DNA from 2 places in the Serratia sp. Ae19-1 genome. Region 2 is predicted to be linked to the other one. Evidence: predicted binding sites of a transcription regulator. Region 2 holds the regulator's gene; the other holds the start of a gene.
What was found. The regulator Fur, encoded in region 2, represses iron uptake genes when iron is present. The targets are predictions, from matches to a motif close to ATAATAATGAGAACNACTATCAA.

Region 1 (4,542 bases), on a different contig from region 2:
GCTGTCCGGCCCGATCAGCATCGAGTCGCACTGGGTAAAGTTACGGGCGTTTTCCGCCCCCGGCAGGATTTTCACCAGGCCGCGATAGGTGTTCTCGCTGTGGCCGGCGGAGATGCCTTTGGCGATGATGGTCGACTTGGTGTTTTTGCCGATGTGGATCATCTTGGTGCCGGTATCCGCCTGCTGATGGCCGCTGGTCAGCGCCACCGAGAAGAATTCGCCGATCGAGTTGTCGCCCTGCAGGATCACGCTCGGGTATTTCCAGGTGATGGCCGAGCCGGTTTCCGACTGGGTCCAAGACATTTTCGAACCGGCGCCTTCACACAGCGCGCGCTTGGTGACGAAGTTGAGGATGCCGCCCTTGCTCTCGCCGCCGGAGAACCAGTTCTGCACCGTCGAGTATTTCACTTCGGCGTCTTTATGCAAGATCACTTCCACCACCGCCGCGTGCAGCTGGTAGCTGTCGCGCACCGGGGCAGAACAGCCCTCGATGTAGCTGACGTAACTGCCTTCGTCGGCGATCAGGATGGTGCGCTCAAACTGGCCGGTTTTGGCGGCGTTGATACGGAAATAGGTCGACAGCTCCATCGGGCAACGCACGCCCTTCGGCACGTAGACGAAGGTGCCGTCGGAAGCCACCGCGGCGTTCAGCGCGGCGAAGAAGTTATCGTTGGACGGCACCACCCGCCCCAGGTATTGGCGCACCAGATCCGGGTACTCCTGGATCGCTTCGCCGAACGAGCAGAAGATCACCCCGCTCTCCGCCAGTTTTTCACGGTAGGTGGTGGCGACCGAGACCGAGTCGAAGATGGCGTCCACCGCCACCTCGCTGCCCTCGCGTACCGGCACGCCGAGCTGGTTGAACGCCAGCTCCACTTCGCTGGTCAGGTAATCTTTTTCCGTCGCCGCGCCCGTTTGCTGCTCGGCGCCGGGTTGCGAACCGCAGGCGTCGTCGCAGCTGCCGCAGGACGGCGCCGAATAGTAACTGTAGTCCTGGTAGTTCAGGCGATCGTAATTGGCCTTCAGCCAGTGCGGTTCTTCCATCTGCAGCCAGGCGCGATAGGCCTCGAGGCGGAATTCCAGCATCCACTCGGGTTCGTTGCGCTTGGCCGAGATGGCGCGCACCACCTCTTCGTTGATGCCCTTGGCCAACTCATCGGTTGCCAGCTGGGTGAAGAAGCCTTCTTTGTAGCGACCTTCGCTGACCCAAGCCTGCACTTCATTAGGCATTTCTACATTGCTTCGTGTCATGTTGATTGCATCGCTCAAACGCCAAAACTCTCGCCGCACCCGCAGGCATGCTGAGCTTTAGGGTTGTTGAATTTGAAGATCTGGTTCAGCCCTTCACGGACATAATCGACCGTGGTGCCATCGATAAACGGCATCGCCTTCAGCGGCACATACAGTTTGGCGCCGTCGCGCTCAAACAGCAGATCGTCATCGGCGGGGTCGCGGGTCAGATCCAGCACATAGGCAAAGCCGGCGCAGCCGGATTGTTTCACCCCTAGCTGCAGCCCTTTCACCTGCGGATCCTGCTGCATCAGTTTCGTTATTTGTCGTACGGCGCTGTCGCTGAGCGAAATGCCTTGCCAGACATTTTCATCCAGAGAAAAAGTGCCGACATTTTCCGTTTGCATAGGGTCTACCTCACACTCGTGTTTGGCCACAGCCAATCTGGGTTGCTTATATGTTAGTGATAACGATTATCACTTCAACCGTTTGTTTTGCGGGGGTATCCGCCGCGAGCGCGGTTTTTCGCTGCGGCGCGCGGCAAGCCAACGGGACATCCGTGGCGGCTTGCGGCGTCAGGCGGCAAGGTGTGCATGCTATCCCTATGAATTTGTTATCTATCCTGCATCACCGTACCGCACTCCCCGGTGGCCCGTCAGCGTTACAGCGCCACGGTGCGTTGCCGTTCTAAACATTCATAGAAAATACCTATTTCTGCATTCTGTCTGTCGTAAATGTGCGTTTATCGGCATTTCTCGCCCTGTGCGGACTGAGGGGCTGCTGATTAAAGTTTAGTCGCTCTGGATCAAGTTGGGCCGCCGAGGGCCAATTGCCACCCTGCACAACAAAAAAACGCCGTATCGGGGATTGATCGGCAACGCGGCAGTTTATATGATAATGATTATCATTCAATTTGAATTTGAGCGCGAAGCCAATGACTCTTACGATCAACGCATGGTTGCTGGGCAAGATTGACGAATACAAATTCAGCGTGCGCGACGCCACGGTGGACTTTTATATGGCCGAAGCGGCGCTGCGACGCCCGGAATGCAATATTGATCATCTGAAGCGATACAACAGCGTCAGCCTGACCATGGCCAATCTGTGCCTGGAGAACGGCGACGACGACAGCTACCTGCACGCGCTCAGCAAGCTGCACAACCGGCTGATCGTCGAGATCAACAATCCGCAGCGCTGCCAGCTGTTTCGGGTGCAAAGCTACCACTTCGCACGCCACACGCTGACGCTGATCTGCCAAAAATATGCGATGGAAGGCACCTGGGAGAAGGCGAACGCGTTTCAGAAGGACTTCGTCAAACGCGTGCCGTTTCAACTGTAAAGCGATGCGTTCCGCAGGCCGCTGGCCTGCGGAAGCCGGCGGGGATCAGTCGATGACCGCCGTGGTCAGACGCGAGGTGCAGCACAGCCGGTCGCGCGCGTCGAAGATCTCTATCTGCCACACCTGATGGCGGCGGCCCACGTGCAGCGCACGGCACACCCCGCGCACCTGCCCATCGAACACCGCGCGCAGGTGGTTGGCGTTGATCTCCAGCCCCACCACTTTCTGCTCGCCTTCGCTGCACAGGTAGCCGGCCATCGATCCCATCGATTCCGCCAGCACCACCGACGCTCCGCCGTGCAACAGCCCGAACGGCTGCCGGGTACGGCCATCGACCGGCATGGTGGCCTCGAGGAAATCCTCGCCCATCTGGGTAAACTCGATGCCCACATGGCTGACCATGCAGCCGTCACCGGCGCGGTTCAGCTGCTCCAGCGATGTTTCACGTTTCCACAATTTCACTCAATCATCTCCAGAAGTGCCTGTAATGGGTGGCGCACGCCATTGCCCTCGATGCGTTTCACCTGGCTGCGGCACGAATAGCCGGTCGCCAGGCAGCGCTGCCGCGGCAAACGCTGCAGCGTCGGATGCCATGATAGCTCATAAATGCCGAGCGAGTTTTGCAGGTTCTTGGCTTCGTGGCCGTAAGTGCCCGCCATGCCGCAGCAGCCGACGCTGACGTTCTCCAGTTTGGCGCCGAAGCGGGCGAAGATCGCCGCCCACTGTTGGCCGCTGGCCGGCAGCGCGGTGGTTTCGGTGCAGTGGCCGAACAGATACCAGGGCTCGCCGGTCGCCGGCTGTTCGGCGCGATCCGCGATCCGCTGTTGCAACCATTCATGCACCAGCTGCACCTGGAAATCGCCGCGCTCGGCGCCGAGGATCTCGCGGTATTCGTCGCGGTAGCACAGCACCAGCGCCGGATCGACGCCCACCATAGGCATGCCGAGCTGCGCCACGCGGTTGAGGAAATCGGCGGTTTTGCGTGCGGTGCGGGCAAAGCGCGTCAGGAAACCTTTCACATGCTGCGCCTTGCCGTTCGGCGAGAACGGCAGCAGCACCGGTTTATAGCCGAGCTTCTCCACCAGCCGCACGAAATCCGCCACCACTTTGGCGTCGTAATAGCTGGTGAACGGATCCTGAACGATCAGCACGTGCTCTGCGCGTTGCTCGGCGCTCAACCCTTCCAACTGCTCCAGCGTCAACGTGGTCGCGCGGTGGCCGGACAGCTGCTGACGCAGCGTCGGGCTGGACAACAGCGGCAGATCGACCATGCCGATGGCGTTGCGGCTCATCTCCCGCAGCCACGGCTGGCGGAAGAAGAAGTTGAACACCTTCGGCGCGCGGGCCATCAGCGGGGTGTAGCTCTCCACGCCGGCGACCATGTAGTCGCTCACCGGGCGCAGATAGCGGGTGTGGTAGAGCTGCAGGAAGCGCGAACGGAACCCCGGCACGTCAATCTTGATCGGGCACTGGGTGGAGCAGGCCTTGCAGGCCAGGCAGCCGGACATCGCCTCTTTCACTTCGTGCGAGAAGTCATACTCGCCTTTGCCGGCGTGCCAGCTGTTGCGGGTCTTTTCGATCACGCCGCGCAAGCTGAGGCGCTGCTGCGGCAGCTGTTTCTCCAGCGCCAGCGGATCCACGCCCTGCTCGGCCAACAGACGCAACCACTCGCGCACCAGCGTCGCCCGCCCTTTCGGCGAATGAATGCGGTTGCCGCTGATCTTCATCGACGGGCACATCGGGCTGCGCACGTCGAAGTTGAAGCATAGACCGTTGCCGTTACACTCCAGTGCGCCGCGGAACGAGGTGCGCACCTCGACCGGGATCTGGCGATCGAAAGTGCCGCGTTTGACCGCATCCACCTGCATCATCGGCGCATCCACCGCCAGCGGCGCACAGATCTTGCCCGGGTTCAGGCGGTTATCCGGATCGAACGCCGCCTTGATGCGGCGCAGCTCCTCAAACAGCGTTTC
Region 2 (4,542 bases):
TGGCGCGCTATAATTTTGCCGCCGCGCCAGCGCGTTCGCGAACGCCGGTTCGGGGGTGAATTTGGGTTAGGGTTTATTGGCCCGAAGTGTGTTAACCGATGCCTCCGGAAGCGTGCGAGCGCTTTTTGATGCAAACTCCCTTGCAGTACCGCTACCTATGGCAAAAGAACAAACGGATCGCACGACGCTGGATCTGTTCGCAGATGAACGCCGTCCGGGGCGCCCGAAAACCAACCCGCTTTCCCGCGATGAACAGCTTAGAATCAATAAGCGCAATCAGTTACGGCGCGATAAAGTGCGTGGATTGCGGCGCGTAGAGCTGAAAATCAACGCGGATGCGGTGGACGCCCTGAACAAACTGGCGGAACAGCGCAACATTAGCCGCAGCGAACTCATCGAGCAGATGCTGTTGGCGCAACTGGCGGAAGAACAGCCGGAACATTGATCTCTTCGGCCGCACGCGCGGCGCGGCGTTAAGGACAACGCCGGATCGACCACGCTTTTCTTCATTCTCCGGCATCGCATAAATGCGATAAAACCCCGGCGCCACTTTCTGGCATGATACGCATTTACCGGCAAGAGACTGCGCCTGTCGGCGCTCGCCCCGTTGCGAAAGGCTCTTGTCATGGCATCATTTTAATCGGCGTCAGCGGCGGCAGTGCTGGCATCGAGTAATGCAATTACTTGAATTTAAAGGTTATACGCGATATGGCTACTGTAGGCATTTTCTTTGGCAGCGACACTGGCAATACCGAAAACATTGCCAAAATGATCCAGAAAATTCTCCAGAAACAGTTTGGCGACGACGTCTCTGAAGTACACGACATCGCTAAAAGCAGCAAAGAAGACCTGGAAGGGTTCGATATCCTGCTGCTGGGTATCCCGACCTGGTACTACGGTGAAGCGCAGTGTGACTGGGATGATTTCTTCCCGACGCTGGAAGAAGTCGATTTCAACGGCAAACTGGTGGCGCTGTTCGGCTGCGGCGACCAGGAAGACTACGCGGAATACTTCTGTGACGCGATGGGCACCATCCGCGACATCATTGAACCGCGCGGCGCGGCCATCGTGGGCCACTGGCCGACCAAAGGCTACCACTTCGAGGCCTCCAAAGGCCTGGCGGACGACAACCACTTCATTGGTCTCGCGATCGACGAAGACCGCCAGCCGGAGCTGACCAACGAGCGCGTCGACGCCTGGGTCAAACAGATCGTCGAAGAGCTGAGCCTGGCCGATATCGTCGGCTAAACGCCGCAACTGGCGAAAGGTTGAACAAAGGCCCTGTAAAGTGCATAGTGTGCGCACAGGGCCATCATCGGCAGCAGGGATTGCTGCGATAGAAGCTACAGATTTGTAACTTCCCACCCCGTCAAGGTAGACTGAGTTATCGGTTTATCCCACCCATCAAGGCGTTGCATGCAAAACATGCAATAGTGCAATTATATCTTTGTTAACAACCGGCGGTTTCCATTTAGTACAACCGGTTCTATAATGAGACGCATTAACTCTTTGTGCCGACCGATGCCACAGGCGAGTACGCCTCAACTTGATTAGCATAGTAACAGGACTGAATTCGCATGACCGACAACAACATCGCATTGAAGAAGGCCGGCTTAAAAGTCACGCTTCCGCGACTCAAAATCCTGGAAGTACTGCAAAATCCGGAATGCCATCACGTCAGTGCGGAAGATTTGTACAAAAAACTGATTGATATGGGCGAAGAGATCGGCCTGGCAACGGTTTATCGCGTACTGAACCAGTTTGACGATGCGGGCATTGTGACACGTCACAATTTCGAAGGCGGCAAGTCCGTGTTCGAACTGACCCAACAGCATCACCACGATCACCTGATTTGCCTGGACTGCGGCAAAGTGATCGAATTCAGTGACGAATCCATCGAAGTGCGCCAGCGTGATATCGCCAAGCAGCACGGCATTAAGCTCACCAACCACAGCCTGTACCTGTACGGCCACTGTGAAACCGGTGACTGCCGCGAAGACGAAACGCTGCACGACAAGAAGTAAGCCTGACCGGTTATGAAAAACCGCCTCACCCTGAGGCGGTTTTTTTATGCTTGCTGAACGGTGAGCAAAAAAATCCCCGGACCAGCCGGGGAAAGATCATGTCATGAAATACTACAATTGCAGCGGCACTGCGACTCCACGTACTGCTCTCACTTTCACGTCCGCTTCACGCCGACACGCGCAGAGGCGGACGCATTCCCCCTTCGTTAAGCGGCCCGCCGCCATGACGACAGGCCGATGCGCCGGGCTTAGACCTTCTCGGCGCGGCTGTAACGTTTACCGTCCGGACTGACCGAACGCACCTGCACCTCACCCGATACCGCCGGCTTGGCCTTGGCGTCATAACGCTGCCACTGCTTGCCGCCGTCGGTGGAATACTCGATGCCCAATCCCGGCAGCGCGATATTCGCCTCCAGCTTGCCGCCCGCTACGCGTGCGCCGGGCACCGGCAGACGATAAGCGACGCCGCCTTTGTCCAGCTTGGCCAGTTCACGCTGGCCCAGGATATTGGCGAAGCGCAGCCAGTCTTTCTCCAGCGCCTTGGTGTCGACAAAGTGGGTCTCCCCGCCTTTGTATTCGCGGCCGGCGCGATAGTCCTGCTCCCAACCGGCGCGGTGCCAGGCGCGTTCGGCCACCGACAGCGCGCGCGGGAAGATCATGTATTCCATCTGCGGATCGGTGCGCTGGGTTTCGCTCCACAGCTGAGCGGACAACCCGTAGGCTCCCGGCCACGGCTTGTCGCTCTTGGCGTTGAAGTGGTTGCCGTCGCGATCGACCGAGGTTTCCGCGTTCTGCGGCATGTTGTCCGGCGCGAAGCTGAACACCTTGCGCTCGTCGCTGAAGCGGGTACCCCAGTAGTAACCGCGCTCGTCCGGGTTCACCTCGTAAGGGAAGTCCATGTAGACGTAGTCCGGGTTGGAGACCACCACTTCATACCCTTTATTGGCCCAATCGTTGACGCTGTCGAAACCGCCCCAGTACAAGGTATCCCAGAAGTTGACGCCCACGCGCGAGGTGGCGAACGACTTCGCGCTCTCGGCGTCTTTCAGGCCGTCCTGCCAGGCCTGCATTCTGTCGATGCCGTGCGCCTTCACCAGCTTGCTGACCTCCTGGCCGAAGTAGCTCGGCAAGTGCTCCATGTCGGCCACCTTGCCTTCTTTGATCATCGTCTGGCAAACCTGCGACTTGGCCCACGGCTTGTCTTCGTTGCTCTGGTCGATGACGCCTTTACCCGGCTCCGGTTTCGCCTTGTCGGTATAGCCGGCGCCCAGGCGGATGTTTTTCGCCTCGTCGCCGCCGAAGTGCCAGGTTTTGATCGGCTGCCCGGCTTCTTTATGCATCTGGGCGATCTCGCCGATCACCTTGTCGACAAAGCGCTGGGAAGAATCCAGGCACGGGTTCAGGTAGCTCTGGCGGTTAAAGAACTGCACGGAGGTGGTATTGGAGGTATCGGTCGGATCCACCAGGCGGAATTCGTTAGCCTCCTGCTCTTTTCCGGCGGCATGCAGCTTTTTATAGCGCGCCTCCATCGACACCACCGCGGCGCGGGCGTGCGCCGGCATGTCGATCTCAGGGATCACTTCAATCTGGCGCGCCTGGGCGTATTTGATGATGTCGATATAGTCCTGACGGCTGAAGAAACCGCCGTAGACGTCCGGCCCCTGGCCGTACTGCGGCAGCAGGCAGGTGGTTTCGGTCAGATCGTGGCAGCGCTGGCCGCCGACTTCCGTCAACTCTGGCAAACCGGGGATCTCGATACGCCAACCTTCATCATCGCTCAGGTGGAAGTGGAATTTGTTGAGCTTGTAGGCCGCCATCTGATCCAGCAGACGCAACACAGCATCCTTCTTATGGAAGTTGCGCGCCACGTCGAGGAAAATGCCGCGATACTGGAAGCGCGGCGCGTCGCTGGCGTCCAATGTAGCAATCTTGCCGCTGCCGTCGGTCGGCACTAACGACAGGATCGACTGCAACCCATAGAACACCCCGGCCTGATCGAAGCCGATCACCCGCGCCTCTTTTTTGCCGATCTTCAGCTCATAGGCGCCCGGCACCGCCATCGCGCCTTTAAACTTGCCCGGCTGGATATCGGTCTTGATCGGATAGCCGTTGGCCTGAACCGGCACGCCCAGCAGCGCGAAGCGCTGGGTGACGACATCTGCCGCCGGCTTGACCAGCGTGCTAAGATCCGGCGAAACTCCTTTGCGCAGATCGGCGTCCTGCGCGTGGACCTTCACCTGCATCGGCGTCGGCACGATCTGGCCGCGCAGCACGCCGGCGGGCAGCGTCTGCAGATCGGCATTGCTGACAAAGCGCGAAGCCGGCGTCATCAAAATGTTTTTGTCGTCTTTGGTGCGCTTCCACTGATCGCCGGTGAACGGCGCCACGAACTGGTCCAGGTTTTCGGTGTCGGTATTCGCCAGCATTTTCGGCTTGGCGTCGCCGGACGTGGCATACCAGCGCGGCAGGAAGTCATTTCTAAACAGCTGCCAATATTCGGCGACCACCGGGATTTCCA

Region 1: sufA (Fe-S cluster assembly scaffold SufA) is a predicted target of Fur. The motif match lies at 1,688-1,710, and genes of this name have one in related genera.

The regions. Positions count from the first base shown of each region.
Region 1 is NZ_JBCHWD010000006.1:284,257-288,798, reverse strand. It holds gene sufB (Fe-S cluster assembly protein SufB) at 1-1,251, opposite strand, end outside; gene sufA (Fe-S cluster assembly scaffold SufA) at 1,266-1,637, opposite strand; gene AAIE04_RS18685 (hypothetical protein) at 2,165-2,569, shown strand; gene menI (1,4-dihydroxy-2-naphthoyl-CoA hydrolase) at 2,615-3,031, opposite strand; gene ydiJ (D-2-hydroxyglutarate dehydrogenase YdiJ) at 3,028-4,542, opposite strand, start outside.
Region 2 is NZ_JBCHWD010000001.1:350,240-354,781, reverse strand. It holds gene ybfE (LexA regulated protein) at 158-445, shown strand; gene fldA (flavodoxin FldA) at 709-1,248, shown strand; gene fur (ferric iron uptake transcriptional regulator) at 1,578-2,024, shown strand; gene AAIE04_RS01720 (beta-N-acetylhexosaminidase) at 2,273-4,542, opposite strand, start outside.